Regions from separate parts of the Pantoea sp. GW821-FHT03E06 genome, predicted to be linked through region 2. Evidence: predicted binding sites of a transcription regulator. Region 2 holds the regulator's gene; each other region holds the start of a gene.
The links. The regulator CRP, encoded in region 2, controls carbon source genes, mostly activating them, when cyclic AMP is high. The targets are predictions, from matches to a motif close to ATGTGANNNNNNTCACAT.
Positions count from the first base shown of each region.

Region 1: the regulator CRP is predicted to act here: its motif matches at 7,288-7,305, upstream of epd (erythrose-4-phosphate dehydrogenase).
Region 3: the regulator CRP is predicted to act here: its motif matches at 6,212-6,229, upstream of mlc (sugar metabolism global transcriptional regulator Mlc).

Region 1 covers NZ_JBWKUG010000001.1:3,358,179-3,369,100, forward strand. The annotation lists gene AC07WB_RS15645 (FAD-dependent oxidoreductase) at 1-1,867, shown strand, start outside; gene argO (arginine exporter ArgO) at 1,864-2,487, opposite strand; gene mscS (small-conductance mechanosensitive channel MscS) at 2,618-3,493, opposite strand; gene fbaA (class II fructose-bisphosphate aldolase) at 3,682-4,761, opposite strand; gene pgk (phosphoglycerate kinase) at 4,866-6,029, opposite strand; gene epd (erythrose-4-phosphate dehydrogenase) at 6,081-7,100, opposite strand; gene tkt (transketolase) at 7,447-9,438, opposite strand; gene loiP (metalloprotease LoiP) at 9,712-10,464, shown strand; gene AC07WB_RS15685 (YidB family protein) at 10,538-10,922, opposite strand, start outside.
Region 2 covers NZ_JBWKUG010000001.1:3,826,954-3,837,875, forward strand. The annotation lists gene tauB (taurine ABC transporter ATP-binding subunit) at 1-97, opposite strand, end outside; gene tauA (taurine ABC transporter substrate-binding protein) at 108-1,088, opposite strand; gene AC07WB_RS17915 (LacI family DNA-binding transcriptional regulator) at 1,324-2,304, shown strand; gene AC07WB_RS17920 (LysE family translocator) at 2,306-2,908, opposite strand; gene AC07WB_RS17925 (hydrolase) at 2,969-3,991, shown strand; gene AC07WB_RS17930 (YheU family protein) at 3,988-4,206, shown strand; gene AC07WB_RS17935 (phosphoribulokinase) at 4,268-5,137, shown strand; gene AC07WB_RS17940 (OsmC family protein) at 5,218-5,622, opposite strand; gene crp (cAMP-activated global transcriptional regulator CRP) at 5,927-6,559, shown strand; gene AC07WB_RS17950 (YccS/YhfK family putative transporter) at 6,618-8,696, shown strand; gene argD (bifunctional acetylornithine/succinyldiaminopimelate transaminase) at 8,693-9,913, opposite strand; gene AC07WB_RS17960 (aminodeoxychorismate synthase component II) at 10,001-10,576, opposite strand; gene AC07WB_RS17965 (putative adenosine monophosphate-protein transferase Fic) at 10,618-10,922, opposite strand, start outside.
Region 3 covers NZ_JBWKUG010000001.1:1,957,596-1,968,517, forward strand. The annotation lists gene rhaD (rhamnulose-1-phosphate aldolase) at 1-298, shown strand, start outside; gene rhaM (L-rhamnose mutarotase) at 288-602, shown strand; gene AC07WB_RS09130 (TetR/AcrR family transcriptional regulator) at 660-1,307, opposite strand; gene bhsA (multiple stress resistance protein BhsA) at 1,604-1,861, shown strand; gene AC07WB_RS09140 (sugar transporter) at 1,946-3,130, opposite strand; gene AC07WB_RS09145 (hypothetical protein) at 3,510-3,767, opposite strand; gene ynfM (multidrug efflux MFS transporter YnfM/SxtP(Kp)) at 3,935-5,191, opposite strand; gene AC07WB_RS09155 (LysR family transcriptional regulator) at 5,286-6,182, shown strand; gene mlc (sugar metabolism global transcriptional regulator Mlc) at 6,318-7,535, shown strand; gene bioD (dethiobiotin synthase) at 7,638-8,342, shown strand; gene osmV (osmoprotectant ABC transporter ATP-binding protein OsmV) at 8,460-9,596, opposite strand; gene osmW (osmoprotectant ABC transporter permease OsmW) at 9,596-10,243, opposite strand; gene AC07WB_RS09180 (glycine betaine ABC transporter substrate-binding protein) at 10,253-10,922, opposite strand, start outside.

The DNA.
Region 1 (10,922 bases), 470 kb from region 2:
ATCTGGCCGCCGCCTGCAGGCCGTACAGGCATTTAACGCTATCAACCAGACGCACTATCGGGTTTCGGCCGCGCAGTTTATTGATGCCAGCGGAGATGGCGTCCTGGGCTATCTGGCCGGTGCCGCACATCGTGTCGGCGCAGAATCCGTTGACGAGTTTGGCGAGAAAATGGCGCCAGGCGAAAATTTTGGCCACAAGCTCGGGCATTCGATCTACTTTTACACCAAACGCGCCGCACAGCCCGTCCGCTTTGTACCGCCCTCTTTTGCGCTGAAAGAGATCAGCGCTATTCCGCGCTACCAACGCCTGAATGCTACTCTCAACGGATGCGATTTATGGTGGCTGGAATGGGGCGGACGGCTGGATACCGTGCACGAAAGCGAAGCCATTAAGTGGGAACTGTGGAAAATTGTCTGGGGCGTGTGGGATTACATCAAAAACGCCGGTGAATTCCCGGATGCCGCTAACCTCACCATTGAATGGGTTGGGCTCATTCCCGGCAAGCGCGAGAGCCGACGTTTTCTTGGCGATACGCTGCTCTGCCAGCAGGACATCATTGAGCAGCGCGATCACTACGATGCCGTGGCGTATGGCGGCTGGTCGATTGATTTGCATCCGGCCGACGGCGTCTATAGCCAACACGAAGGGTGTCGTCAGTTTCACAGCAAAGGCACCTACACCATTCCATTCCGCGCGTTGTATAGCCAATCGCTGGATAATTTGCTGTTAACCGGCCGCCTTATCTCCGCAACGCACGTGGCATTTGGCAGCGCACGCGTGATGTGTACCTGCGGCGTACTGGGTGAAGCCGTGGGACGCGCAGCCGCCATCTGTCAGCGGCAACAGCTTACGCCCGCCGAGCTGGCGCAGCCGGATCGGGTGGGAGACTTGCAGCAACAGTTGCTGCGTCAGGGCGCATTTATACCGCGCGTGCCGCTGGCGAATCCCGCCCGAGACGCACAGGTTACGGTCAGCAGTACGCTACAGCTGCGCGCCCTGCCCGCGGATGCAGGATGGCAGCCCATGACATCTCGCTGCGCACTGCTGCTGCCGATAAAAGCAGGCGAACGGTTGCCGGCCATCACCGTGCAACTGCGTGCCGCGCGGGCGCAAACCTTACAGGTGTCGCTGCTCACCAGTGACAACCCCGCCAATACCTGCGGCGATCGCCCGCTCGCCGCGCAACGCATCGAGGTCAAGGATCAGGGCGCTTATCGCCTGAATTTTGATTATCTGGCCGATAGCGATCGCTATCTGTTTATCGCTTTTGCAGAGAATCCGGATATTGAGATGGCGCTGACCAGCCAGCGTTTGCCGGGCGTGATGATGGTGTTTAATAGCCTCAACCCTCGCGTAGCAAAACGTACCCGTCAGATTAATGATGGTGATTACGGGGTTGATGAGTTTGATTTTTGGTTGCCGCGTCGCGCGCCGCAGCAAATCCTGCTGGCCTTTGCGCTGGAAGCGCCGCTGCAGCTGTGGCATCGCGATTATTTGCTGAATGGCAAGTTACGTCCGGAACGCCACACAAGCTGCTGGGTGCCGGCGCTGGACGACGCACATCCCCACGTAAGCTGGCAATGGCGGGAACCGCAGCAGGCGCGCCAACTCACCTTGTTATTTGATAACGATTTCGATCATGCGATGGAGACGGTGCAGATGGGGCATGCGCAGTCGATAACGCCACACTGCACCACGCATTATCGCTTGTGGCTGGATGACACATTACTGGTTGAAGTGCAGGAAAATCACCATTCACTGTGTCATCACCTTGTGCCGCAGGAAATGCGTTTCAGCCAGATCCGACTGGAACTGCTCGCCAGTGCGGGTTCGCTGCCCGCACTTTACGGCTTACATCTGCATTAGAACGCAGCTATCCCCTGGCGCGCCAGCTGGATGGCGATAAACCACATCACGCCACCAACCAGCAGATTAATAACGCGTTGCGCCCGCACGGTGCGCAATCGTGGTGACAGCCATGCCGCCATCAGTGCCAGGCCAAAGAACCAAATAATAGACGCGCTGACGGTGCCAAAGGCAAACCAGCGGCGTGCGTCCACTGATGGCAACTGACTGCCCAGGCTGCCAAGTACTACAAAAGTATCGAGATAGACGTGCGGATTCAGCCAGGTTACCGCCAATAGTGTGCCGATAATGCGCCAACGTCCCTGCTTCAGCTCGGCTTCAGAAGCCAACGACACATCACCTTGCCATGCACTGCGCAGCGCACCCCAGCCATACCACAGTAAAAATGCCACGCCCGCCCAGGTAATGATCATCAGTAAGATGGGGGATTGATTCAGCAACGCGCTGCCGCCAAAAATTCCGCCACAGATCAGCGCAATATCGCTAAGGGTACAGAGCGCAGCGGTCATCAGATGGTAATGGCGCTTGATGCCCTGATTCATCACGAAAGCATTTTGCGGACCTAATGGCAGGATTAGCGCGGCACCAAGGGCAAGCCCTTGTAAATAAACAGATAACACAGTGTCATTCCTGAACAATAAGAAGATGCTGTGCAGTATAGTGAGGTGAGAGTATTAGAGGAAATTGAAAGAATTAATTGCTCATTAGTTTCATTAATAAAAAAGGCACCCGCAGGTGCCTCTTGCTCACTTACTCGGTGCGAGCGGGCAGCTGTTGTTCGCTTTTCACCTGATGCAGATGCACATCCATCTGCGGATAAGGAATACCAATTCCATTCGCATCCAGCGTGCGCTTGAAGTTCTTCATCAAGTCCCAATAGACGTTTTGCAGATCGCTGCTTTTGCTCCAGCAACGCACGACAAAGTTGAGCGAGGAGGCCGCGAGTTCGTTCAGGCCAATCTGGATACCGAGATCTTTTAAGACGCGCTCATCCGCTTCCACCACTTCCTGTAACAGTGCAATGACCTGATCAACATCCGCATCGTAGGCCACGCCAATGATGAATTCATTACGACGAATCGGTTCACGTGAATAGTTAATGATGTTGCCGGCAATGATTTTACCGTTTGGCACCACCACAATTTTGCCATCGGCGCTTTTCAGGGTCGTAGAGAAAATCTGTACGTTCTGCACGGTACCCATCACACCACCAAGATCAACAAACTCACCGGTTTTGAACGGACGGAAGGTCACCAGCAGCACGCCGGCAGCAAGATTCGACAGCGACCCTTGCAATGCTAAACCCACGGCCAAACCAGCGGCACCCAGCACGGCGATCACCGAGGCGGTTTGCACGCCAACGCGACCCAATGCAGCAATAATGGTGAACGCGATAACGCCGTATCGCACCATCGCCGAGAGGAAATCAGCCACGGTGGCATCAATATGACGCGCCAGCAGCACGCGGTTAATGGCATTTGAAATAATGCGTGCGATGAACATACCAATGATGATGGTAACGATCGCCGCCACAATATTGACCGCATAGCTAAGGATCAGTGCCTGATTACGTACCAGCCATCCACCGGCACTGTTAATGCCATTAACGACATTTAAGTCTTCCATTTGTTAGCCCTGTTATTGAGTTTCCCGCGGGAAAATGCAAAAAACTGCCAGATTGACTCCGACACTCCGATTACAAGGTTAAACAAAAATAGGGCGAAGCGCCAAAAATGGCCTGAATTCGTGGGATTTTCCAGACGAGACGCATAAAAAAAGGCCCTTTCGGGCCTTTTTTGTACTGTAAGGAATAATTACAGAACGTCGACAGCGTTAAGTTCTTTGAATGCTTGTTCCAGACGAACAACCATTGATGCCTGCGCTGAACGCAGCCAAACGCGTGGATCGTAGTATTTCTTGTTCGGGCTATCAGCGCCGTTCGGGTTACCCAGCTGGCCTTGCAGATAGGCTTCGTTCTTTTTGTAGTACTGCAGGATACCGTCCCAAGTTGCCCACTGGGTGTCGGTATCGATGTTCATTTTGATTACGCCGTAACCGATTGATTCTTCGATTTCTGCCGCAGAAGAACCTGAACCACCGTGGAACACGAAGTTAAGCGCGTTGTGCGGCAGATTATGTTTCTTGGTTACGTATTCCTGAGAATCACGCAGGATGGTTGGGGTCAGTTTCACATTGCCTGGCTTGTACACGCCGTGCACGTTACCGAAGGAAGCCGCGATAGTGAAACGTGGGCTGATTTTGTTCAGCTCGGTGTAGGCGTAATCAACGTCTTCTGGCTGGGTGTACAGGGCAGAAGCGTCCATGTGGCTGTTGTCCACGCCGTCTTCTTCGCCACCGGTGCAGCCCAGTTCGATTTCCAGGGTCATATCCAGCTTAGCCATACGCGCCAGATACTTAGAGGAGATCTCGATGTTCTCTTCCAGTGACTCTTCAGACAGATCAATCATGTGCGAGGAGAACAGTGGCTTACCGGTTTTCTTGAAGTGCTCTTCGCCCGCGTCCAGCAGACCATCGATCCACGGCAGCAGTTTCTTCGCGCAGTGGTCGGTGTGCAGGATAACCGGCACGCCGTATTTTTCAGCCATCAGATGCACATGATAGGCACCCGCAATAGCACCAGCGATTGCCGCGCCTTGTGGCTCATCAGTTTTAAAACCTTTACCGGCGATGAAGGCAGCACCACCATTGGAGAACTGAACGATGACCGGCGCTTTCACTTTGGCCGCAGCTTCCAGTACCGCGTTGATGGAATCCGTGCCAACGCAGTTAACTGCAGGCAGAGCGAATTTGTTTTCTTTCGCTACTTGGAAAATTTTCTGAACGTCGTCACCAGTGACAACGCCGGGTTTTACGAAATCAAAAATTTTAGACATGGTTGTGTCCCGTTTCGTTACCGTTCATCCCCGAAGGGATTGCGATTTGATTGCCCAAAAAAGGGCTAGCCTTCAGGCGACGCCGAAGCGCCGCCCCCAAAGAGTTATTGTTTCGCGCGCTCTTCCAGCATAGCAACTGCTGGCAGTTTTTTGCCTTCCACGAACTCGAGGAATGCGCCGCCGCCGGTAGAGATATAGGAGATCTTATCTTCGATACCGAACAGGTCGATAGCGGCCAGCGTATCGCCGCCACCGGCAACAGAGAATGCATCGCTATCAGCGATGGCGTTGGCCACGATCTCGGTACCTTTACGGAAGTTCGGGAATTCGAACACGCCAACCGGACCGTTCCACAGGATGGTTTTCGCGTCTTTCAGGATCGCAGCCATCGCGTTCGCAGTTTCGTCGCCGAAGTCCATAATCTCTTCGTTATCCGCAACTTCGGTAACCTTTTTCACGGTTGCCGGTGCAGTTTCAGAGAATTCCGTACCTACGCGTGAATCGGTAGGAACCGGAATGCCGTGCTCATCACGCAGCTTTTTCGCCGCTTCAACGAAGTCTGGCTCGTACAGAGATTTACCGACGTTATTGTCGATGGCAACGAAGGTATTCGCGATACCACCGCCCACGATCACGGTATCGGCGATCTTAACCAGCGACTGCAGCACGTCAAATTTGGTAGAAACTTTAGAACCGCCTACCACAGCAACCAGCGGACGTTCTGGATTGCTCATCACTTTACCCAATGCTTCCAGCTCAGCAGACAGCAGCGGACCGGCACAAGCGATAGGCGCGAACTTGCCCACGCCGTGGGTAGAAGCCTGCGCACGGTGCGCGGTGCCGAACGCATCCATGACGAAGACGTCGCACAGCGCGGCATATTTCTTCGACAGGGTTTCTTCGTCTTTTTTCTCGCCTTTGTTAAAGCGTACGTTTTCCAGCACCACCAACTCACCCGCGCCAACTTCTACGCCTTCGAGATAGTCTTTCGCCAGGGTTACGTTGGTGCTGTTCAGTTTTTCTTTCAGGTAGTTAACAACCGGCAGCAGGGAGAACTCTTCGTTGTATTCACCTTCGGTCGGACGACCCAGGTGAGAGGTAACCATCACTTTCGCGCCCTGTTTCAACGCCGCTTCGATGGTAGGCAGAGAAGCACGAATACGTGCATCTGACGTCACTTTCCCTTCTTTCACTGGCACGTTGAGATCGGCACGGATCAGAACGCGTTTACCAGCAAGATCCAGATCGGTCATCTTAATTACAGACATGGTGAACCCTCTCGTTGATTCTCATAAGTTTTGCCAGACGCAGTCCGCGTCTTACCTGAAACCGCTTGCGGCCATTGCTAACGTCGTGTCGATCATGCGGTTAGCAAAGCCCCACTCGTTGTCACACCAAACCAGCGTTTTGATAAGGTGATGACCACTAACCCGCGTTTGCGTGCCATCAACGATGGCACTGTGCGGATCATGGTTAAAATCTACTGAGACTAACGGTAATTCCGTATAGTCAACTATACCACGAAACGCCCCTTCTGACGCGTTTTGCAGCAACGCGTTGACCTCACACGCCTTCACCGCCTCGCGCACAGACACGCTTAAATCAATGGCTGTCACGTTGATGGTGGGTACGCGCACCGCAATAGCCTCGAAGCGATCGTTAAATTTCGGAAAAATACGGGTAATGCCAGCAGCAAGACGCGTATCCACCGGAATGATCGATTGACTGGCGGCGCGGGTACGGCGCAGATCGCTGTGATAGGCGTCAATCACCTGCTGATCGTGCATCGCTGAGTGAATGGTGGTCACGGTGCCCGACTCAATGCCAAACGCATCATCCAACAATTTGATCACCGGAATAATACAGTTGGTGGTACAGGATGCGTTGGAGACGATGCGGTCAGTTTGTTTAAGAGCCTGTTCGTTTACACCGAACACCACGGTGGCATCAAGATCGTTACCGCCAGGATGCGAGAACAACACTTTCTTCGCGCCCGCCAGCAAATGTGCCTCGCCATCGGCGCGGCTACCGTAAACGCCGGTGCAATCCAGCACGATATCCACATTCAATTCTCGCCACGGCAGCACCTCTATTTCGGCCTGATGCAGGATGCGGATGGTGTCGTCGCCAACAAACAGTTGGTCGCGCTCCTGGCGCACATCAAAGGCAAAACGTCCGTGGCTGGTATCGTACTTCAGCAGATGCGCCATGCCGGCGGCGTCCGCCAGTTCGTTAATGGCGACCACGGTGATTTCAGCCCGGCGGCCGGTTTCATACAAAGCGCGCAACACGTTACGCCCGATACGACCAAAACCATTTATTGCTACACGAACGGTCATCTCTACCTTCAACAACACCCGAAAAAACGTGCCGATTAGCCTGAGCGTTTCACACCGTTTTGTACAGGGAATTATTGTCTGTCAGCAGAGGCAAAATGTAGAAACTCGCTCACGACTGAAACGGTTCAGCTAGAGTAATGCAAGAGAGGAATAACGGGAATGATTGCGATCAATTGAGTGGCAGAATATTGGATCTACGTCACAAATTTTGCATGAAGAAATTATTACTGCAGGAATAATTGAACCGTTTCAGGTTAGAGGTAGGAGATGTGGTACAGATGCGCGCGATGAATCGCGCCGCTACAGGCGATGCATAACCGGTAGCGGCGCAATTTATTACGCAAAATTACAGAATCGATTTCGCCGTCTTAACTACGTTCTCAACGGTGAAGCCAAACTCTTTGAACAGCTGATCCGCCGGCGCTGACTCACCGAAAGTGGTCATACCGACGATTGCGCCGTTCAGGCCGGTGTATTTGAACCAGTAATCGGCGATGCCCGCTTCGATTGCCACGCGTGCGGCAACGGCTTTCGGCAGCACGGATTCACGGTACGCCGCATCCTGCTTATCGAAGGCGTCGGTAGACGGCATAGAGACCACGCGCACCTTACGGCCTTCGGCCGTCAGCTGCTCATACGCCGCCACCGCCAGCTCCACTTCAGAACCGGTAGCGATCAGGATCAGCTCAGGCGTTCCCTGGCTGTCTTTCAGCACGTAACCACCGCGCACCACATTAGCCAGCTGCTCAGCGCTGCGATCCTGCTGTGCCAGGTTCTGACGCGAGAAGATCAGCGCCGATGGACCGTCAACGCGCTCGATGGCGTACTTCCACGCCACTGCAGATTCAACCTGGTCGCACGGGCGCCACAGGCTCATGTTTGGCGTCATGCGCAGGCTGGCCATCTGCTCAACCGGCTGGTGCGTTGGACCATCTTCGCCCAGGCCAATCGAGTCATGCGTGTAGACCATGATCTGACGGATTTTCATCAGCGCGGCCATACGTGCGGCGTTACGCGCGTACTCAACGAACATCAGGAAGGTGGCGGTGTACGGCAGGAAGCCGCCGTGCAGCGCAATACCGTTGGCGATAGCGGTCATACCGAATTCGCGCACGCCGTAGTGAATATAGTTGCCCGCCGCGTCTTCATTGATCGGCTTAGAACCCGACCACATGGTGAGGTTGCTTGGCGCCAGGTCAGCGGAGCCGCCCAGGTATTCCGGCAGGATTTTACCAAATGCTTCAATGGCATTCTGCGAGGCTTTACGGCTGGCGATTTTCGCCGGGTTGGCCTGCAGCTGCTCGATGAACTTCTGCGACTCGCTGGCCCAGTTAGCCGGCAATTCGTTGTTCACGCGACGCTTGAACTCGGCAGCCAGCTCCGGATGCGCGGCAGCGTAGGCAGCAAACTTCTTATCCCACGCGGACTCTTTCGCCTGGCCGGCTTCTTTAGCATCCCACTGCGCGTAAATGTCTGAAGGGATTTCGAACGGACCGTGGTTCCAGCCCAGCTGTTTGCGGGTCAGCGTGATTTCATCGGCACCCAGCGGCGCGCCGTGCGAGTCGTGCGTGCCGGCTTTGTTCGGCGAACCGAAGCCAATCACGGTTTTGCACATCAGCAGCGAAGGTTTATCGGAAACCGCTTTGGCTTCTTCCACCGCTTTCTTAATTGCGTCAGCGTCGTGACCGTCCACGCCGCGCACTACGTGCCAGCCGTAGGCTTCGAAGCGTTTCGCGGTGTCGTCCGTGAACCAGCCATCCACGTGGCCGTCGATAGAGATGCCGTTGTCATCATAGAAGGCAACCAGTTTGCCTAGCTTCAGGGTACCGGCGATGGAGCACACTTCGTGAGAAATGCCTTCCATCATGCAGCCGTCGCCCATAAACACGTAGGTGTTATGGTCTACGATGTCATGACCGGGACGGTTGAACTGCGCCGCCAGCGTGCGCTCGGCAATGGCAAAACCGACCGCGTTTGCAATGCCCTGGCCCAGCGGGCCGGTGGTGGTTTCCACGCCAGCGGTGTAGCCGTATTCCGGATGACCTGGAGTTTTAGAATGCAGCTGACGGAAGTTCTGCAGTTCGCTCATTGGCAGGTTGTAGCCAGTGAGGTGCAGCAGGCTGTAAATCAGCATTGAGCCGTGACCGTTAGACAGCACGAAGCGGTCGCGATCTGCCCACAGCGGGTTAGTAGGGTTATGGTTCAGGAAGTCACGCCACAGCACTTCGGCGATGTCCGCCATGCCCATTGGGGCACCCGGATGTCCCGAATTGGCTTTCTGTACTGCATCCATACTTAACGCGCGAATGGCGTTGGCAAGCTCTTTACGAGAGGGCATCTTCTACTCCAGGTCGGATTAATGCTCCGCCACGCTTAACTTATTGTAATTAATCAGTTATAAGGCGAAGCGAGAAAAAAGTCGCACATCAATGTACATGAAAATCAGGGCAAAAGTACATGCATCAGGGTGCTAAATCACGGCGATTCGGTTGCATTTCCAGCCTTGTCTGCTAGCAAGTGAACAACTTGCGAGCTATAACCAAAGCGTTTAAACGCCTGTGTCTGTTTCAGGTGTTTGTTTTCTTTACCTTGTTACTCAAAGGATGCTGATATGAAAATGAGAGCCACCGTTCTCGCTCTGGGCATGGCTTCGCTATTAAGCGGTTGCCAGGGATTCGATAACAACGCGCTGCTGCAATCTGGCGCACAGGCCTATCAGGCCTATACGTTGAACGATTCACAGGTGAAGGAGTTAAGCAATCAATCCTGTGCGCAGATGGATAAAGACAACCAACTGGCCCCCGCTAACAGTGAATATCAGCAGCGACTGAACAAAATCGCTGCCGCGCTGGGCGACAACATCAACGGCGTGCCGGCCAACTACAAGGTGTATCTCACCAAAGACGTCAATGCCTGGGCGATGGCGAACGGTTGCATTCGCGTCTACAGCGGGTTGATGGATATGATGACCGACAACGAAGTGGAAGGCGTACTCGGCCATGAAATGGGCCACGTGGCGCTTGGCCATACGCGCAAAGCGATGCAGGTAGCGCTCACCACCACGGCAACGCGCAGCGCGGCGGCATCGGTTGGCGGCGTGATTGGCTCGCTATCGCAGTCGGAACTGGGTGAAATGGGTGAGAAATTAGTGAATGCACAATTCTCGCAAACCCAGGAGTCTCAAGCTGATGATTACTCTTACGATCTGCTGAAAAAGCGCGGCATTAATCCACTCGGCTTAGCAACCAGCTTTGAGAAACTGTCGAAGCTGGAACAGGGTCATCAGAGCACAATGTTTGATTCGCATCCTGATTCTGCAGCCCGCGCGCAACATATCCGTGACCGGATTGCATCGGGTAAGTAATGCGCATAAAAAAGGAGCGCATCAAAGCGCTCCTTAACACGTAGGGTTGGCATTCATGCCAACCTGGCAAAACTCAGCGCTTAAACAAGCCGTCCACCATCGCGCCCAAATCCTGCGTACTGGACGTGTCGACGTGTCCCTGCGGCGACAGCTTATCAATTACCTGCGGCAGCAGCGCCGCCAGCGTGCCGGATGCACCATTCACATCGGTACCCAGCTTATCCGCCAGCGACTGCAGCTGATCCTGGCCGAGCGCATTTTGAATCTCGCCGCTATTAACCGGTTGATTGTTACCGCTGCCAATCCAGGTATTCAGCACCTGCCCAAGGCCGCCCTGCTGGAACTTTTGCAGCAACACTTCAACGCCGCCCTGCTCCTGCACCCAGTTCCAGATAGCCATAAGCTGCTGGAGCTGATTGCCCTGCCCGCTTCCGTTGTTATTTCCCAGCGATCCAACT
Region 2 (10,922 bases):
GCACCACCAGCAGATCGCGGCTGCCCAGCTGCAGATTGATATCCTGCAGCGCGGGTTGACCGGCGTAACGCGCATTGAGATGGGTGATGTTGAGCATACGGCCTCCGTTATTTCGCTAAGGGTGCAACGAATCGCGTGGTGACGAAGCTGCTGTAATCGCTGTCGGCCTCAGGTACTTTGCCCTGCTCTTTCAGGAAGTTTGCGGTATCAACAATCGCTTTGTTTACCGGCTTACCGAGCTGCTCGACCTGCTGTTGCGCAGTCAGGTACGTGTTGCCTTTTACCAGCACCGGCACATCCCCTTCAGGAACGCCGCTCAGGCGCGCCAGCTTGCTCAAATTGTCTGGCTGCTTCAGCCATTGGTCCGGATTCGCGATGTAAGCCTGCTGCGCTTCAACGGCGCTGCGCGCAAAGGCGGTGACGATTTCCGGATGCTGCTGCGCGAAATCTTTACGCACTACCCAGACGTCCAGCGTTGGTGCGCCCCATTTGCCCACCTGCGAAGAGTCGGTCAGGACATTGCCATCTTTCTCCAGCTCATTTACCGCCGGAGACCACACGTAGGCGCCATCAATGTCACCGCGTTTCCAGGCGGCAATAATCGCCGGTGGCTGCAGATTCACTAACGTCACCTGCGAAGGCTTGATGCCCCAATGTTTCAGCGCGGCGAGGAAACTGTAATGGGTGGTAGAGATGAAGGGCACGGCGATGCGCTTGCCGATCAGATCTTTGGGATCCTTGATGGTTTTCTTCACCACCAGCGCTTCGGAGTTACCGAGCTGGGAGGCCAGCAGGAAAGCTTCAATCGGCAGTTTTTGCGTGGCGGCGACAGCCAGCGGGCTGGAGCCGATATTACCGATTTGAACGTCGCCCGACGCCAGCGCACGCAGCACGCTGGCACCGCTATCGAATTTACGCCAGTCAACCGTCGCGCCGCTCTCTTTGGCGAAGGTGTTATCTGCCTGTGCCACTTTGGCCGGTTCAGCCGACGTTTGATACGCCACGGTGACGTTGACCGCCTGCGCCTGGAACGCCATCAGGGCCAAAGCCGCAGCCACCGCCGTTATTGTTTTTTTCGTTGCCATCATCACTCACCCCAATGTGTTTTTGTGAGGGCAGTTTCTCCAGCGACAGTAGTTTCATAAAGGAATTAAAAATTATCCCTAATGACGATCCGTTCTTAGATCAACATCGGGCAAGCCTATGCAAAAAGCGCAAATACAAAGAACAGGCGAAATGATAAATATGTCACGCGCTCACATTAGGACTGTGATATTGATAGACTTCTCATTTTTCCTCATCTCCTACAAACGGTCCTAATCCATGTCGATTGAGAAAGTCGCGCACTTAGCGGGTGTGTCAAAAGCCACGGTTTCACGGGTTTTGAACCACAATCCCGGCGTGCGTCCGGATACGCGCGCCAAAGTGCTCGCGGCCATCGACATTTGTGATTACCAGCCAAATTTACTGGCGCGACAATTGCGCACTGCTCAAAGCCATATGCTGCTGGTACTGATTCCCGACATTACCAATCCGTTCTGCTCCCGCGTGGTTCAGGGCATTGAGGCCGAAGCCGAAGCGCAGGGCTATCACATCCTGCTGTGCAATTCCGGATCGCAGCTGCGGCGCGAAGCGGCCTACATTGCGCTGCTGACCGGTAAAGTGGTGGATGGCGTGATCACCATGGATGCGGCGGCGTGCCTGCAAGAGCTGAAAGAGCTGATTGGCGATGCGCCCTGGGTGCAGTGTGCCGAATACGATCCCTCAATCGCGGCATCCAGCGTGGCGATTGATAATAAAGAAGCCGCATTCGAAACCGTGTGTTACCTGGCGAGCAAAGGCCGCCGGCGTATTGCGCTGGTGAATTGCGATATGCGCTACCTCTATTCACATCAGCGTGAAGAGGGCTATCGCAATGCACTGGAAAAACTAAACCTTAATTGGGGCAGCGTGGCCTATGCGGAAAACGTTTCGTGCGACGCGGGCAGCGCGGCGTTGCGCGAGCTGCTAATGCTGCCTGAGCGCCCTGATGCGGTATTTGCGGTTTCGGATGTGCTGGCGGTTGGCGTGATTCATGCGGCTTTGGAAGCGGGTTTGCGCGTGCCAGAAGACTTAGCGGTGGTGGGATTTGATGGCATCAACTTTACCAGCAGTCTGAATCCGCCGCTGACGACCATCGAGCAGCCGATGAATCGCATGGGCGCGCGTAGCGTACAACTGTTATTGAATCGGATTCGCCAGCCAAACTCGCCGGTGGTGCACGAGGTATTGCCCTGGAAGCGCGTCGAGCGCGCTTCCAGTTAACTCAGCGCCAGATCAGCAACACGCAGGCGGCGGTAAGCAAGCCCATTGCCAGATTGAAGATTTTCCATGCGCGCGGGCTGCGCAGCAGACGTCCAATCAGCGAACCAAAGCCCATCCAAATCACGCCCGAAACCACGTTTACCATCGCCATGCCGATACTAATCGCCACCACTGAATGAAGATATTGGCTACCAGCAAGGCTGAAGCTGGCAACCGCACCCAGCGCCATCAGCCAGGCTTTCGGATTGATCAACTGCAACAAGCCGCCTTGCCAGAACGGCATCTGCTTCACATTGACGTCATCGGTTTCCAGCTTTTCATATTCAGCGGTGGCGATTTTCCACGCCAGCCACAGCAGATAAAGGCTACCGGCAATCTTCAGAATCAGATGAAGCGAAGGATAAAGCAGGATGAGACCGCCGATGCCAAATGCCACCATCAGCAACATGACTTGCATGCCAATCATGATACCAATGAGCAGCGGTATGGTGCGCAGGAAGCCAAAATTAGCACCAGAGGCGGTAAGTAACATATTATTGGGCCCGGGCGTGATGGCTGCGACCCAAAGAAAACCTAACATTGATAAAAAAAGACTCAGTTCCATGTATATTCGGGTGCTCCTCACCCAGTAAAGCGAACAACCCATCGAAGCTATCAGCGACTTATGCATCAGACAAGCCTTTACCCAAGCTATTTTGATCGCCCCAGCGGCGAGCGCTTTAAACCACTGCGCGGATTCACTAACGCGCATCTGCAAACGCTGCTGCCGCGCATTTTACGCCGCCGCGTTACCCTACGCCCGCACTGGCAGCGTCTTGACCTGCCCGATGGTGATTTTGTTGATTTAGCGTGGAGCGAAGATCCGGCGCAGGCACGTCACAAGCCGCGCATGGTGATGTTTCACGGTTTGGAAGGCAGTTTCCGCAGCCCTTATGCGCATGGCTTGATGCAGGCGTGCCAGGCGCGTGGTTGGCTGGCGGTGGTCATGCACTTTCGCGGCTGTAGCGGCGAACCGAATCGCCTGGAGCGCATCTATCACTCCGGTGAAACCGAGGACGCCACCTATTTCCTGCACTGGCTGCGGCGTGAATGGGGAACCGTACCGACCGCTGCGGTTGGCGTTTCGCTGGGCGGTAACATGCTGGCTTGCCTGCTGGGCATGCAAGGTAATGATGTGCCCATCGACGCTGCCATCGCCATTTCGGCACCGCTGGCGTTGGAGCCATGCAGCACCAAGCTGGATGTCGGCTTCTCACGTTTCTATCAACACTATTTACTGACGCAGCTGAAAAAGAACGCCACGCGCAAATTACATGCCTGGCCCGGCACGCTGCCGGTCGATCTCAGCCAGCTGCGCGCTTTTCGCCGTCTGCGTGAATTTGATGATGCAATAACCGCTCGCGCGCACGGTTTTGTTGATGCCAACGACTATTATCAACGTGCCAGCGCCATGCCGCTGCTGACCGGCGTACGCAAACCGCTGCTGATCATCCATGCACAAGACGATCCTTTTATGACCGATGCTGTGATCCCGCGCCCTGAGCAGCTGTCAGCCTCCATTCAATATCAACTGACGCAGCAAGGCGGTCACGTAGGTTTTGTGGGTGGCACCTTACTCAAACCGAAAATGTGGCTAGAACAGCGCGTGCCCGACTGGCTCTCAACTTATCTGGATGTGCAATTGTGATTATTCCGTGGCAAGAACTTGAAGCAGAAACGCTGGAAAACCTGATTGAAACGTTCGTGCTGCGCGAAGGCACCGATTACGGCGAGCAGGAACGAAGCCTGATGCAAAAAGTGGCCGACGTGCGCCGTCAGCTGGAGCGCGGCGACGTGGTGCTGGTATGGTCGGAGCTGCATGAATCCATCAACATCATGCCGAAGGGTGAATTTCGCGGCTGATGCACCCAGCGGCAATTCGTGGTAACAATGCTCATCGCCGGACTTCACAGGGAGCTCTGTTATGTCAGCCAGGCATCCAATTATTGCCGTCACTGGTTCCAGCGGCGCCGGAACCACTACCACCAGCCTCGCCTTCCGCAAGATTTTCCAGCAGCTGAATCTGCATGCGGCGGAAGTCGAAGGCGACAGTTTCCATCGCTACACGCGTCCAGAAATGGACATGGCGATCCGTAAGGCGCGCGACCTCGGTCGCCATATTAGCTATTTCGGCCCGGAAGCGAATGACTTCGGCCTGTTAGAGCAGACGTTCAAACACTACGGTAAAACCGGGCTGGGCGAATCGCGTAAATATCTGCATACCTATGATGAAGCGGTACCGTGGAATCAGGTTCCGGGCACCTTCACGCCGTGGCAACCGCTGCCGGAAAACACCGATGTGTTGTTCTATGAAGGCCTGCACGGCGGCGTTGTCACGCAGCAGCAGAATGTGGCAGAACATGTTGATCTGCTGGTTGGCGTGGTGCCGATTGTTAATCTCGAGTGGATTCAGAAGCTGGTGCGCGACACCGGCGAGCGCGGTCATTCACGCGAAGCGGTAATGGATTCAGTGGTGCGTTCGATGGAGGATTACATTAACTTCATTACGCCACAGTTCTCGCGCACGCACATTAACTTCCAGCGCGTGCCGACCGTCGATACCTCAAATCCGTTTGCCGCACGGGAAATCCCGTCATTGGATGAGAGCTTCGTGGTGATCCATTTCCGTGGCTTAGAAGGGATTGCGTTCCCCTATCTGCTGGCGATGATTCAGGGATCGTTTATCTCGCACATTAATACGCTGGTGGTACCCGGCGGGAAAATGGGATTAGCAATGGAGCTGATTATGCTGCCGCTGGTGCAACGACTGATTGAAGGGAAGCGGATTGAATAAGAGTGATAGGTCGCCATTAATGGCGACACTACGAAATGAGCGCGTTTTGTAGGGTGCGCATTAATGCGCACCTGGAAACATCAACGTTCGATCACTTCATAGCTATGGGTGATTTCCACGCCTTTGCCCAGCATGATCGCCACCGAGCAATATTTTTCCGCTGACAAATCAACCGCGCGGGAAACCGCCTTATCACTCAACGCTTTGCCGCTGACAATAAAATGCAGGTTGATGTGGGTAAAAATGCGCGGTGCTTCTTCGCGGCGTTCAGAGGTGAGTTTCACTTCGCAATCGGCCACATCGCTGCGCCCTTTTTGCAGAATCGAGACCACATCAATGGCGCTGCAACCCCCTGCTGCCATTAACACCATCTCCATTGGACTTGGCGCTTTATCACCGGAATTCCCGTCCATTAACACCTGATGTCCGGATGAGGATTCTCCGAGAAAGGTAAGACCTTCCACCCATTTCACTCGTGCCTGCATGATTCTTTCTCCTGAAGCGGCGGTTTTGCCGCCAGAGTACGCTTTCACCTGATAAACAGCAATCCAGACTATTCCCCCGTTTGCTGAAGCGAGACAACACAAGACAGCTCGCAAAAGCTGTGCTACAAACAGTGCTGAAAATATTTTCGTCGTTACAGACGAAGGCGGGAAGAATCAAAAGCGTAGCTTAAGAATGACCCGGAATAATTTTTCCATTACTGGAAACGCTCGACGATTAAACCGCCTGACAGGGAAAAAATGCCCCCTGTATTTTGGGCACGATTACAACAGAGGATAATAGCGAATGGTTCTCGGCAAACCGCAAACAGACCCTACACTCGAATGGTTCCTGTCCCATTGCCATATTCACAAATATCCGTCCAAAAGCACGCTCATCCATCAGGGTGAGAAAGCGGAAACGCTGTACTACATCGTGAAAGGTTCCGTAGCGGTACTGATTAAAGATGAAGAAGGCAAAGAGATGATTCTCTCCTACCTCAATCAGGGAGATTTCATCGGCGAACTCGGTCTTTTCGAAGAAGGCCAGGAACGTAGTGCCTGGGTGCGTGCGAAGTCTGCCTGTGAAGTGGCTGAAATTTCCTACAAAAAATTCCGTCAGCTGATTCAGGTAAACCCGGATATTTTAATGCGACTTTCGTCGCAAATGGCGCGTCGTCTGCAAGTGACATCAGAGAAAGTGGGCAACCTTGCTTTCCTTGACGTAACAGGACGTATCGCGCAAACGCTGCTTAATCTGGCTAAACAGCCAGATGCGATGACTCACCCAGACGGCATGCAAATTAAAATCACCCGTCAGGAAATTGGTCAGATCGTGGGCTGCTCACGCGAAACCGTGGGTCGTATCCTGAAAATGCTGGAAGATCAGAACCTGATCTCTGCACACGGTAAAACCATCGTCGTCTACGGCACCCGCTAATTTCTTCTCACCCACGGCGTGATGGCAACATCGCGCCGTTTCTATTTGCGATGAGCTGATGTGGCGCCGAATCATCTATCATCCTGAAGTTAACTATGCACTGCGGCAAACGCTGGTGCTGTGCCTGCCTGTGGCTCTCGGCTGGCTGTTTGGCGATCTGCAAAAAGGTCTGCTGTTCTCGCTAGTGCCTGCCTGCTGCAATATGGCGGGTCTTGATACGCCGCACAAACGCTTTTTCAAACGCTTGATTGTGGGTGGTTCGCTGTTTGCCACCGGCAGCTTCCTGATGCAAATTTTGACCGCTTACCAGATTCCGCTGCCGTTGATCCTGCTGGCGCTACCGCTGCTGATCGGCGTGACCGGCGAAATCGGCCCGCTGCATGCACGCCTGCTGCCCGCCACCTTAATCGCTGCTATCTTTACGCTCAGCCTGGTTGGGCGCATGCCGATATGGGTGCCGCCGCTGCTCTATATTGGCGGTACGCTGTGGTACGGCTTGTTCAACTGGTTCTGGTTCTGGCTGTGGAAAGAGCAGCCGATGCGTGAATCGCTCAGCCTGCTGTTTCGCGAGCTGGCGGATTATTGCGATGCCAAATACACCTTACTGACACAGCTGACCGATCCGGAAAAAGCGTTACCGCCGCTGCTGGCGCGCCAGCAGAAAGCGGTCGATCTCATCACTACCTGTTACCAGCAAATGCATATGCTGTCGGCCAGCCGCGATAACAGTCACAAGCGCCTGACGCGCGCCTTCCAGGTGGCGCTGGATTTGCAGGAACACATCTCGGTCAGCCTGCATCAGCCCGAAGAGGTACAGAAACTGGTGGAGGAGAGCCACGCTGAAGCGGTGATCCGCTGGAACGCCAAAATCATCTCCGCACGTTTGCGCGTGCTGGCTGATGCGATTCTCTATCATCAGCTGCCGGATCGTTTTCACATGGAGAAACAGCTGGGTGCGCTGGAGAAAATTGCCCGTCAGCATCCGGATAACCCGGTTGGCAACTTCTGCCTCTATCACTTCAGCCGCATCGCCCGCGTATTGCGCACGCAGAAGCCGCTTTACACGCGCGATCTCATGGCCGATCGTCAGCGCCGCTTACCGCTATTGCCAGCGTTGCGCAGCTATTTATCATTCAAATCTACCGCGTTACGCACCGCGGCCCGCTTCGCCGTAATGCTGATGTTTGGTAGCGCGCTGGCGCTGTTCTTCAACATTCCTAAACCCTACTGGATTCTGATGACCATCATGTTCGTCAGCCAGAACGGCTACAGCGCCACGCGCGTGCGTATTCAGCACCGTGCGCTGGGCACCTTTGCCGGTTTGCTGATTGCCGCCGCCTCGCTGCGGCTGGCGGTGCCGGAGTCGATCACTCTGCTATTTATGCTGGGCATCACGCTGGCGAGCTATCTGATCACGCGGAAATATTACGGCTGGTCGATGATTGGCTTCACCGTCACCGCGGTGTATTCACTGCAGCTGCTATCGCTCAACGGCGCGCAATTCTTGTTGCCGCGCATGATGGACACGCTAATGGGCTGTTTGATTGCTTTCGCCGGTATGATTTGGCTATGGCCACAGTGGCAAAGCGGGCTGCTGCGTAAAAATGCGCACGATGCGCTGGAAGCATATCAGGACGCACTGCGCTTGCTGCTCGGGCCGGAACAGGCGCCGGAGAAGCTGGCTTATCAGCGCATAAAGGTTAATCAGGCGCACAATGCGCTGTTCAACTCCCTGAACCAGGCGTCGAGCGAGCCCGGCTTCAACCTGCAATATTTGCAAGATATGCGCATGTGGGTGACGCACAGCCAGTTTATCGTTGAGCACATCAACGCCATGACGATTCTCGCGCGCGAGCACACCATGTTGACGTCGAAGCTGGCGGAACGGTATCTGCAATCCTGTGAAATCGCGCTGCAGCGCTGTCAGCAGCGGCTGGCGTATGACGGGCCGGGCAACGACAGCAATATTCTGGAAGCGCCGGAAAATCTTAATGAAGGGCCGGTAACGATTGTCGAACAGCACGTGAAGCGGATTTTGCAGCACCTTAACGTCATGCACACTATCTCTTCACTGGCGTGGAGCCAGCGACCGCATCATGGCCGCTGGCTCAAGGCGTTACGCCCGAAAGCGGATTAAGCGGCCAGCACCTTTTCAATCGCCGTAGCGAAACGCGTCATGCCTTCGGCGATGTCGGTTGGCTCAATCACCAGCGACGGCACAAAACGAATCACATCGCTGCCGGCGGTGAGAATCATCAGCCCTTCCGCAGCAGAAGCATTGAGGATGTCGCGCGCCTTGCTGGCGAACTGCGGCTGCAGCGCGGCACCTATCAGCAGACCTTTGCCACGAATCTCGCTGAAGATAGCGAATTTACTGTTGATGGCCTGCAGCGCTTCCACAAACTGCTGGCGGCGCGCTTCCACACCTTCCAGCACTTCCGGAGTATTGATGATATCCAGCGCGGTTTCCGCAATCGCGCAGGCCAGCGGATTGCCGCCGTATGTGGTGCCGTGCACGCCCGGCGCCATCACTGCCGCAATGTCATTGGTGGTCAACATCGCGCTTACCGGGAATCCGCCGCCCAGCGCTTTCGCGGTGGTCAGGATATCGGGCTTGATGCCGTAATGCTCGTAGCTGAACAGCTTACCGCTGCGGCCCATGCCGCTCTGTACTTCATCTAATACCAGCAGCGCATTATGTTCGTCGCACAAGGCACGCAGGCCCTGCATAAATTCCTGCGTAGCCGGTACCACGCCGCCTTCGCCCTGAATCGGTTCTACCACAATGGCGCAGGTGTGATCGTCAATCACCGCTTTTACCGCGTCGAGATCGTTGAACGGCACATGCACGATGTCAGCCGGTTTTGGCCCGAAGCCATCGGAATATTTCGGCTGCCCGCCAACCGACACGGTAAACAGCGTGCGGCCATGGAACGCATTGTGGAAAGCGATAATTTTGCTTTTGAATGGGCTGTGTTTTTTGCAGGCATAATAGCGCGCCAGCTTGAAGGCCGCTTCGTTGGCTTCTGCGCCGGAGTTACCGAAAAACACGCGGTCGGCAAAGGTAGCAGCGATCAGTTTACTCGCCAGACGCAGCGCCGGTTCGTTAGTGAACACGTTGCTGGTGTGCCACAGCGTTTCGCCCTGGGTTTTCAGCGTCTCCACCAGCGCCGGATGACAATGGCCCAATGCCGTCACCGCAATACCGCCTGAGAAATCGATATACTCTTTGCCCTGCTGATCCCACACTCGGCTGCCCTTGCCTTTAACCGGCACAAACTGCGCAGGTGCATAAACAGGCAAAATTACGTTATCGAACGTTTCCCGGGTTACCGCTAGTTTTTCCGCTGCCATTGACGACCTCATCGGGTTATTTGTTGAGCTAATGTGAAATTATAATCACAAAATATGCATAAAAAATCACACCATGGCAAATATAAGTTACGCGCTGAGGAAATTAGCCAGCAGCTGGTGACCTTGTTCACTGAGGATGCTTTCCGGGTGAAACTGCACGCCTTCCAGCGGCAAGGTGCGATGGCGGAAGCCCATGATCTCATCCGGTTCGCCGTCGCGCAGGCTCCACGCGGTAATTTCAAAGTCTGCAGGCAGCGTATCGCGCGCCACAATCAGCGAATGATAGCGCGTCACGGTCAGCGGATTATTCAGGTTGCGGAACACGCCTTGATTGCTGTGCTGAATGCGCGAGGTTTTACCGTGCATCACCTGCCGCGCGCGTACCACCTGCGCGCCATATGCCTGAGCGATCGCCTGATGCCCAAGGCAAACCCCCAGAATCGGCACACGTCCGGCGAAGTGACGAATAGCGGCAAGCGAGATGCCAGATTGGTCCGGCGTACACGGACCCGGCGAAATCACCAGATGCGTCAGCGGCAACGCTTCAATCTCTTGCAGCGTAATGGCATCGTTGCGCACCACGCGCACATCAGCGCCCAATTCGCAGAAGTATTGGTAGAGATTCCAGGTGAAGGAGTCGTAGTTATCGATTAGCAGTAGCATAGCGCCCTCAGGCCAGTAAAAGCGGCGCTATTCTACCCATTTTAGCTAATCGGGCTCACCACTTTCGCAAACTGCGCGGTAAGCGGAGCCAGATCGCCGGCGACGCCCGCCGAGATCGCCGCGCGCCATTCATCGCGCTTGAGCGTGTCCCACGCCAGCTGGTACCCGGCGTGCAACGCCAGCTGTTCGAAGAAGATACGCTGCGCGCGTCCATTGCCAGCGCGGAACGGATGCAGGACGAAAATCTCACAGTAGTAGTGCGCAATCCGTGCCGCAAAGGTTTCCACTGCCAGGTCGGCCAAACCGCGCTCCTCTTCCAACGCCTGCATCAGCGTATTGCCCTCTT
Region 3 (10,922 bases), 1.9 Mb from region 2:
TCTGCCGTGGATGGTGCCTGGCACCGATGGCATTGGGCAAGCGACAGCGGATGCGATGGCAAACCACAGCATTGTGATGTGGCCGTTCCACGGCATTTTTGGTGCTGGCCCCAATCTTGATGAGACGTTTGGCTTAATCGATACCGCCGAAAAATCATCAGAAGTGGTGGTAAAAGCGCTGTCGATGGGCGGCATTCGTCAAAGTATCACCACCGAGCAGTTGATTGCATTGGGTGAGCGTTTCAACGTCAAGCCATGGCAAGCAGCTTTACAGGCGGAGCGCAGTGATGTTGCGTAAGGCGTTTGTGATGCAGGTTCATGCACACTGCCACGATGAGTATTTGCGTCGCCATTCGCCTATATGGCCAGAGCTGGCCGAAACGCTGAAAGCCCATGGTGCACACAATTATGCTATTTGGTTAGACGAAGAGCGCAATCTACTCTTTGCAAGTGTGGAGGTTGAGTCTGAAGCGCGTTGGGATGCTGTGGCAAAAACGGATGTGTGTCAGCGCTGGTGGGCATCGATGAAGGAGTTAATGCCAGCAAATCCTGATAACAGCCCGCTGAGTGCGGCTCTCAAACCGATGTTTTTCTTGCCGTAGAATCGCGCGTTAAAAGAAGTTAAGCAGGCCAGCATTCATGTTGGCCTGCATTTTTATCTAGCTCAGCTCACAATAACCTGCCAACGCAGGCCAAATTGCCATCTGCGTATCGACGATCTGGTCAAGATCGGCGCGATTGGCACCTTCGCGAGCCCGTACCGACATTCCCTGCAGCAAGCAGGCGAGATAACTGGCTAATGTGCTGCTGTTAGCGCACTGCGGCAGTTCATTACGTTGCTGCCGCTTATCGAGAAACGCTTTTAACGCAGACTCTTGCGCATGATGCTGCTGCGCAAGCATCTGTGCCACCTCTTCTGAGCCAGACGATAACGCGCTGGACGTACAGATAAAAAAGCAGCCTGCGGGTTTATCGCACTCGGTAAAACAAGCCGCGGTGGCGCGAAAATACGCTTCAATTGCGGTTTTCACATCCAGCGCATCATCATTCAATACCGCATTACGCTGTGCACTGAATGTTTCGATGTAGCGCTGCATTGCCGCACGAAATAAACCCTCTTTGTTTTCAAACTCAGCATAGAGCGTAGGTGCTTTAGCGCCGGTTGCGTTAACCAAATCTGACAGCGAAGTGCCTTCGTAACCATGGGCCCAGAACAGCATCAATGCTTTATCTAGCGCATCGTTACGATCAAAGACTTTTGGTCGACCGCGAGTTTTACGGTTTACCGCTGCGGTAATGTCTGTCATTGGGCACCTCATTGCATGAAAACACCCAATTAAATTACCGATCATTAAATAAATATGCAAGTCGACTTCATCTTACCTGCGTTAGGCTTTGCCCGTTTGTGCTTTCGCTGGCTAAAAGCACCCGAATGGATAAGTCAAAAAAGCGCTGAAAGCCCATAATCACGCCACTCCCGATTAAAATAATGACCGTTAATAAAATGATTGACGAGCATGCCCATTCGGCGTTAGCATTTAATTAACGGTTGTTAAGTTAATCGCATCCGACCCCAATTCATCTGTGTATAAGAGAGAAAATTATGAAAAGCATTAAACTGACCCTGGCCGCTGTGGCACTGTCCTCCATCGCGTTTGGTAGCATGGCTGCCGATCTGGTAAACGAAGCGCCAATGAATCAACAACAGATTGGCGTGATTAGCGCTTCAGGTAGCACTAACCTGACCTCGCTGGAGAACCAGCTATCGGAGAAGGCCAATGCTGCGGGAGCAAAGTCTTTCCGCATAACTTCGACCTCTGGCAACAACAAGCTAAATGGCACAGCAGTCATTTATAACTAAGAGAATTGTGCAGCGTGCCCCGAAGCATGCTGTGAGAAATGAATAAAAGGCTTCAGCAGCGTATGTCTGCTGAAGCCTTTTTTATTATCCGTTAGAACGTAACTGAGGATAGCGACGGAAGATAGCGATACACCAGAACAGGGCGGCAAGCCCAATGATGCCACCAACGTTACCCACATCTGACATTTTCATATGCAGGCTAACCTGGTTGCCCAGCAGCGCGCCTGCACCAATGCCAATATTGTAAATCCCTGAGAACAGCGACATTGCGACATCAGTTGCATCCGGTGCCAGTGCCAACACGCGCACCTGCATAGCCAATCCGATCATCATCATTGCCATGCCCCAGGCGATGCATAGTATGGTGATTGCGGCGGGACGCGCGGCGGCAAAGACCAATAGACCCATGCTCAACGTGATGATAGCAATGGCCGCGATCAGCATCGCTGAGGGGAATTTATTACCTAGCGTGCTGAACAACACGCTGCCGATAATGCCAGCCGATCCAAACAGCAGCAAAAGCAGGGTGGTGAAGTTTTCATCGGCATTGGCCACAACCTGCATAAACGGTTCGATATAGCTGTAAGCGGTGTAATGCGCCGTCACCACCACCGTTACCAGAATGTACATGGCGACCAACGCAGGACGACGGAATAACATCGGTACGCTGCTCAGCGAACCGGTGTGTTCACTAGGCAGGCGAGGAAGTACGCGCATCAGCAGGATGAGCAATACCAAAGCCGACAATCCAATCATACCGAAAGTAGTACGCCAGCCGAGGTATTGACCCACGATGCGGCCAATGGGCACACCCAATACCATCGCCAGCGCCGTCCCGGTAGCCAGCATACTTAATGCCTGTGTTTTCTTACCGGCAGGCGCCACACGAATTGCCAGCGAAGCGGTAATTGACCAGAACACCGCATGCGCCAGCGCAATGCCGATACGGGAGATAACCAGAGAAGTGAAATCCCACGCCACAGAAGAGAGCACGTGGCTGGCAATAAACAGAATAAATAGCACCGACAGGAGTAAGCGGCGTTCAATGTTACGCGTCAGCAACATCAACGGCAGCGACAATAGTGCCACCACCCATGCATAGATGGTGAGCATGATGCCAACGTCGGCGGTCTTCATGGCATAACTGGCGGCGATATCCGACAGCAGACCAACCGGAACGAATTCCGTGGTGTTAAAGACAAAAGCAGCGATAGCCAGCAGCACGACGCGCAGCCAGGCTGTCTTACGGGAGACGGTTGTAGATTGCATGGAGTTCAAATCAGTCAGGCGGCGAATGTCAGGGCCAAATTGCACCCCATAAAGGTGACCTTTGTCACAAAATTGCGGCTATTGTGGAGCATTAATGCGCCGAGGGAAACCGTTTGTCGGGCTTTTATCGCTGAATATTTTTTATCACCTCCGGCGTGGTTAATAGCCTGAGGTTATTATTGTTTTCTGCTCGATAAATAAACAGCGCGAAGAAGTGAAGTAAAATGCTAAGACGGGTTCGGGGCGATCTGGACCTTGGGCGCATTCCTTACATAAAGGTCCAGACAATATTAAGCTGAAATTTATAATTATTATGAAATCCCTTAGTTTCGCTTAACAAAATGGTTTAACCGCTTAAGCCATTGTCAGACCAGTATTATCAGAGTCTCACCATGTGTTTTAGTGCCACACTATTCTGGGTTGTCAGGTTTTTTTTTACACCGACCGGACAACAGTGCTCGCAGCCCATCGCGCTGGTATAAAACTTACGCGCCTGTTGGATGGCGGCGTTCGGCGTATAAAAAGTACCTAGAAAACGGCGTGCATTATCGGAAGGGAGGAACGGGCAGCCCGTTGCATGTACCACATGATTGTCGTTATAGCCGGCATGCTTATCGACGTAATAATAGAGTTCCATCTAACGTCCTCATTGCTGTGAAATAATAAAAGTCTAACTATTGTTGGAATGGAATTATTATAGCGATGAATCGCCATTTTGTTTTATCTGGAACTGTCAGAACGGCGGGTGGCGTAACGTGATAAAAGAAGCGGGGCGCACAGGCCCCGAGAGAAAGGTGAAAAGTATTACAGTTTTCGGCACTGTAAGCGCCATCCGACCAACAAAGCCATTAATAATAAAAGCGTAATGAAGACGGTGACGCCTATCCAACCATAGCTATGCCAGAACACGCCACCTAGCGTTCCTGCCACACTTGAGCCCACATAGTAGCTGAACAGATAAAGTGAAGAGGCCTGGCCTTTAGCGCGGCGCGCGCGTGGACCAATCCAGCCGCTTGCAACCGAGTGAGCGGCAAAGAATCCAGCGGTGAACAACATCATGCCAGGTAAAATTGCCCACAGTGAGTCAAAGGCGGTAAGCAACAGTCCCGCGAGCATGATCGCCGTGGCGCTAATCATCACTGGACCACGCCCAAAGCGGCTGGTCATGGCCCCGGCCTTCGGCGAGCTCCAGGAGCCGGTAAGATAAACAATTGAAAGCAAACCCACCACGGCCTGGCTTAGCGACCACGGTGCGCTCAGAAGGCGATAACCGATGTAGTTAAACAGCGTCACGAATGCGCCCATCAGCAGAAAGCCTTCCGCAAACAGCAACGGCAGTCCTTTATCGCGCCAGTGCAGGCGGAAGTTGATGAACAAACTGCGCGGTCGCAACGATGCCGGACGGAAATGGCGCGATGCTGGCAAAATTTTCCAAAACATCAGCGCACCGGCAAGGGCAAAGCAGCCGATAACGCCAACGGCAATGCGCCATGAGAAAAAGTCAGTGAGAACGCCGGTAAGCAATCGTCCACTCATACCGCCAATCGAGTTGCCGCTAATATACAGTCCCATCGAAAAGGCGATAACCCGCGGATGAATCTCTTCGCTCAGATACGTCATGCCCACAGCCGCGACGCCGCTAAGCGATAAACCTATCAACGCGCGCATCAGCAAAATCCCCTGCCAACTGCTCATGGTGGCTGATATCAACGTGCAAATGGCCGCGAGCAATAGCGCCGTTACCATTACCGATTTGCGTCCAATTGCGTCCGATAACGGGCCGGTAAACAGCAATCCCAACGCCATTAACCCGGTCGAAAGTGAGAGCGAAATGCTGCTCTCTGCGGGCGACACGCCAAATTGCTGTGATAGCACTGGGAGGATGGGCTGTACGCAATATAACAAAGCAAAAGTGGCAAGGCCGGCGGAAAACAGCGCAAGGGTCACGCGCATAAACTGCGGCGATCCGCGCTCAATCCATTCTGAAGGGGGTACAGCGGGTGCAGGCTCTACGGACAACTCGTCTTCATCAAGTATCCCCGCCTGGGAAGAGCGACTCACGGAACATCCTCGGTTGGTGATTAATGACGTTACTGTAGGAAAGCGCTAATAGGTTGTACAATATATTAATAATCTCAAATAAGACGTTTAAAATATGAATATTGAGTTGCGCCATTTACGCTATTTCATCGCCGTGGCGGAAGAGTTGCATTTTGGCCGTGCAGCGCAGCGCCTGAATATTTCGCAACCGCCGCTCAGTCAGCAGATTCAGCATCTGGAACAGGAAATTAGCGCTCAACTTTTTACGCGTACCAATCGTAGCGTGCAGCTCACGCCCGCAGGGCGCCTTTTTCTCCAGGATGCGCGCGCTATTATGCTGCAGGTTGAGCAGGCAACGGGCCGTGCGGCGCGAGTACATAGCGGCCAGGAGGGTGAGTTACGCATCGGTTTTACGTCGTCCGCTCCGTTCACCGGTCTGGTATCCGATGCGCTTTATCAGTTCCGGCAGCGCTGGCCGGAGGTGCACATTCAGATGCAGGAGAACAATACGCGCCAGCAGCTTGCGCCTCTGCATGAAGCGCGGCTCGATCTCGGCGTTATGCGCAATACGCCGCTACCCAACGACCTGCAACATCGGGTGTTACTGCGTGAACCGCTCTGTGCCGTGGTGCACTGGGCACATCCGCTGGCTGATGCGGAATCAATTTCCATCCAGCTATTAGCAAACGAGCCATTTGTGTTTTTTGATCCGCAAGGGGGGACGGCGCTGTACGGAGAAATTCTGGCGCTGCTGCATCGTTATCAAATCCAACCCTTTATTACCCAGGAAGTCGGTGAAGCGATGACTATTCTTGGCCTGGTGGCAACCGGTCTTGGTGTCTCGATCTTACCGGCGTCTTTCCGTCGAGCGCGTCTGGCGGATGTGGTATGGATTCCCTTGCAGGAGAGCGATGCTATTTCTGAGGTTTGGCTAGTCTGGTCGGCGACGCGTGAACCCACCGCGCAGATGGCAAATATGATGACGCTGATGCTCAAAAATGCCGAGAATTGAACCAGCTGTTGTCGCGATATACTCTCTTTATGTGCGATAAATCACATTTCTAATCAAATATTTGACGCTGCCGGTCAATCTGCATCACCATAGCTGCTGTTTATTTAGAAGCGCGAAAATAATGGGAGCAGGGGCGTGAATCTGTACAGTCAACCTGGCCATATTGACCAGATAAAACAGACCAACGCAGGTGTGGTTTACCGACTGATTGACCTTTACGGCCCGATTTCGCGTATTGAGCTGTCTAAACGTGCCCAGTTAGCACCCGCCAGTATTACCAAAATCGTACGTGAAATGCTTGATGCCCACCTGGTGCAGGAAACGGAGTTTCAGGATCCGGGCAGTCGCGGGCGTCCGGCGATTGGTCTGATCCTCGATACCCTTGCCTGGCACTTTCTCGCTATTCGCATCCAACCCGGACAGATTACGCTAACGCTGCGCGATCTCAGCACGCGAGCAATCCAGGAAGATCGATTACCGCTGCTCGCCACGCCTGAAAAGCCATTGCTACAAACCTTGCAAGACATCGTCAATGATTTCTTCATTCGACATCAAAGTAAGCTGGAGCGGCTAACCGCTATCGCCATTACGCTACCAGGGTTAATCAACGCCGCTTCGGGCGTGGTGCATCGCATGCCAGGATATGATGTGGAGGAGATGCCTCTGGGAGAAACCCTGGCTCAGCGCACCGGGCTACCGGTGTTTGTGCAGCATGATATTTCCGCATGGACGCTCGCAGAAGCGCTATTTGGCGCATCGGGCGGCGCGCAAAACGTGATTCAGATAGTGATTGATGAAACGGTTGGCGCGGGCGTCATTAGCGGCGGACAGTTGTTGCATAAGAATGGCCGCACCTTAGTGGAAATTGGACATACGCAAATCGATCCCTACGGCCAACAGTGCTATTGCGGGAATAATGGTTGCCTCGAAACGGTGGCCAGCACCGGAAGTCTGCTGAACCTGACGGCGCAGCGTTTGCCGTCGCAGCCAGAAAGTTTGTTGCATGATGCACCTTTGACCATCGCAAGCCTGTGCTCGGCAGCCCAGCAGGGCGATCGTCTGGCGCGCGATGTCATTGCCGGAGTGGGTCATCATATAGGCCGCATGCTAGCAATGATGGTCAACATCTTTAATCCTCAACAAATACTTATCGGTTCTCCGCTCAACCAGGCTTCTGACGTTTTGTTTCCGGCGGTGAGTAGTACCATTCGTCAGCAGGCATTGCCCGCGTACAGCCGTGAAATCCAGCTCACGCCAACGGCTTTCAACGATCCTGGCACCTTTGGCGGCGCGGCGCTGATCAAAGACGCGCTCTATAGCGGCTCTTTATTGGTAAAACTGTTGCAGGGATAATTAAAGCTCACCTTAAGTTTGCGCTAACGCAATCTGCTTCTCGCCACATTTACTTAAACTGCCTCCTTCGCACGTTACACATCGCTTTAATGAAGGAGGAGAGTGGTGAAAACACTTTTTGTCACCGGTACCGACACCGCGGTGGGTAAAACCGTCGTATCACGCGCGTTATTACAGTGTTTCGCAAAAGCCGATTTATGCGCAGCAGGTTACAAACCTGTCGCCAAAAGCGCGCAGGTCACACCTGAGGGGCTACGTAATAAAGATGCGCTTTTATTACAGCAGTCTTCCGCTCTCACTCTGCCTTATAGCGCGGTGAATCCTATTACGTTGATTGAGGATGAGATCAGCACCAGCTCTTCGCAACGTATTGATTATTCACTGTTGAGTCGCGGGCTTCATGATTTACAAGCGCGCGCAGCCTGCGTTGTGGTTGAGGGCACGGGTGGTTGGCGTAGTTTAATGAACGATCTCCAACCGTTATCTAACTGGGTACAGCAGGAGCAATTACCCGTGCTGTTGGTGGTAGGGATTAAAGAAGGCTGTATCAGTCATGCATTACTCACCGCAGATGCCATTGCGCTTGATGGATTGAAATTAGTGGGCTGGGTTGCTAATCGTATTAATCCAGGTTTGGCCCATTATGCTGAGATTATCGATGTGCTGCGGGAAAAACTGCACGCCCCTTTGTTAGGGGAATTGCCTTATTTACCGCGCGCAGAACAGCGCGAACTCAGCCGCTATCTGGATGTAAATCTATTGAATGAAGCGGTTGCGCGCAATGACAGTGCCAAACCAGCAGCCTGATGAAAGTGAATGCAGTGATGAATTTTGCTCTGGTGCGTCTCGCTGTCGTCACCCTACGCTGAGTCATGCCCCGCGCGGTAAAAAGCGCGGGGCACTTACTCGATTAACGTAGGTTTATTAAGGATTTAACCGACGACGCGTACGCCCTGAACTCAGATAATCGGCGATGTAATCCTGTGATATTTCGCCACTGTAGCGTCCCTCTTCATCGACAATCGGCATCCATACCGTGTTGTGTTCATACAGTTTGGAGAGCACCACGCGCAGGTTTTCTTCAGCTTTCCCCGTCACTTTAAACGTATGCAGCATCTCTTCGCAGCGACCGGTGGCTCCGCGTGCTTCACGACGCTTCACAAATCCCAGTGGCTTGCCATCTTCATCTACTACCGTCACCGAACGCATATCGTTATCGTCCATGGTGGCGAACGCTTCCTGCAGGGGCGTATTACGTTGTACGGTAATGGTGGGCTGTTGATCGGTTACATCGCCTGCCTGCACCAGCAGTAACCGTTTCAGCGTTCGGTCCTGACCGACAAAAGAGCCAACAAAATCGTTAGCGGGTTTGGCTAACAGCTCATCCGGGCTGGCGCACTGCACGATTTTACCCTGACCAAATACCGCAATGCGGTCGCCCAGTTTCAACGCTTCATCGATATCATGACTCACCAGCATCACGGTCTTCTTCAGCTGACGCTGCATCTCGAGAAACTCGTTCTGAATCACTTCTCGGTTGATGGGGTCGACCGCACCGAAAGGTTCATCCATCAGCAATACCGGCGGATCAGCGGCCAGTGCGCGAATCACGCCGATACGCTGCTGTTGGCCACCGGACATTTCGCGTGGATAGCGGTGCAGGAATTTGGTCGGATCGAGCGCCACCATGCTCATCAATTCCGTGGCACGTTCGCGGCAGCGCTTCTTATCCCAGCCCAGCATACGCGGCACTACGGTGATATTCTCTTCGATGGTCATATTCGGGAACAGACCAATCTGCTGGATGACATAACCAATATTACGGCGCAGGGTCACGGTATCTTGTCCGCTGGTGTCTTCGCCGTTGATCAAAATCCGGCCGCTTGAGGAAGGGATCAGACGATTAATCATCTTCAGGGTAGTGGTTTTGCCACAGCCCGATGGACCGAGCAGCACACACATTTCCCCGGCAGGCACTTCAAGGCTGACGTTATCAACGGCATTAAGCGTAGTGCCGTTCTTTTGCGTAAAGGTTTTCGTCAGGTTTTCCAGTTTTATCATTATCGAATCCCCTTAGGAGTCAGCGCCGACTGCAAACGGTGCAGCAGCCAATCAAGCACAATCGCGAGCAAACAAATCATTAAGGCACCGGCAATCAACATACGCACATCGCTGCCGCTGATACCGTCGAGCAGCTGCAGGCCCAGGCCGCCGGCCCCAATCACGGCAGCAATCGCCATTACACCGACGTTCATCACTACCGCTGTACGAATACCGCCGAAAATCACCGGCAGCGCCATTGGAATTTCTACCCAACGCAGGCGTTGCCAGAAGGTCATGCCAATTCCGCGCCCGGCTTCACGCAGACCTGGGGAAAGATTCTCCAGTGCGGTGTGCGTGTTACGCACGATGGGCAGCAGCGAGTAAAGGAACACGGCAGTAATCGCGGGAAGGGCACCGATGCCTTGACCGATCATCGAAAACAGCGGAATCATCAGGCCGAACAGCGCAATGGTGGGAATGGTTAACACGATGGTGGCGATGCCGAGCACCGGCGTTGCCAGCCACTTAAAGCGCACAATCAAAATGCCCAGCGGTACGCCGACAATAATCGCGAAACCGACCGCCACCAGCACCAGCCACGTATGTTGCCAGGTGAGCGTCATCAGGGTGTGCCAGTTATTCATGATGTAATGCAAGGTATCCACAGCGCCTCCTTACAGCATGTTTTTAGATTGAAGGAAATCACGCGCCACCTGTTGCGGTGACTGATGATCAATATCGACACGCTTATTCATCTCGGTAATCGCTTCGTCATTAATCAGGGCCGACAGCTGATTAAGGGCGCTATCCAATCCCGGATGACTTTGCAACACATCCTGGCGCACCACTGGCGTGACGTTGTAACTTGGGAAGAAGTGCTTGTCGTCCTCTAACACTTTGAGTTCAAAACCTTTCACACGCCCATCGGTGGTATAGATCAGGCCGGCATCCACAAAACCATCACGAATCGCGTTGTACACCAGGCCCGGATCCATCTGGCGAATCTGCGGTCGATCCAGCGGCATGTTGTAGGCTTTTTGCAGCGGCTTCAGGCCGTCGGAGCGTCCTGAGAACTCGAGATCCAAACCGAGTTTCCAGTTGTGTTTAGGATCGTTTTTACGCACCTCTTCCAGCTTCGCCACCAGCTGCGACATGGTGGTGATGCCTTCTTTATCCGCGCGGTCACGCTGCATGGCGAACGCATAGGTGTTGTTCATCGGAGCAGGATTGAGCCACACCAAACCCAGTTTGGCGTCCAGCTGTTTGACCGTTTTATAGGCGTCTTCCGTCGACATCGGTTTATTGATGTGATTAAAGATGATCAGCGAAGTGCCGGTGTATTCC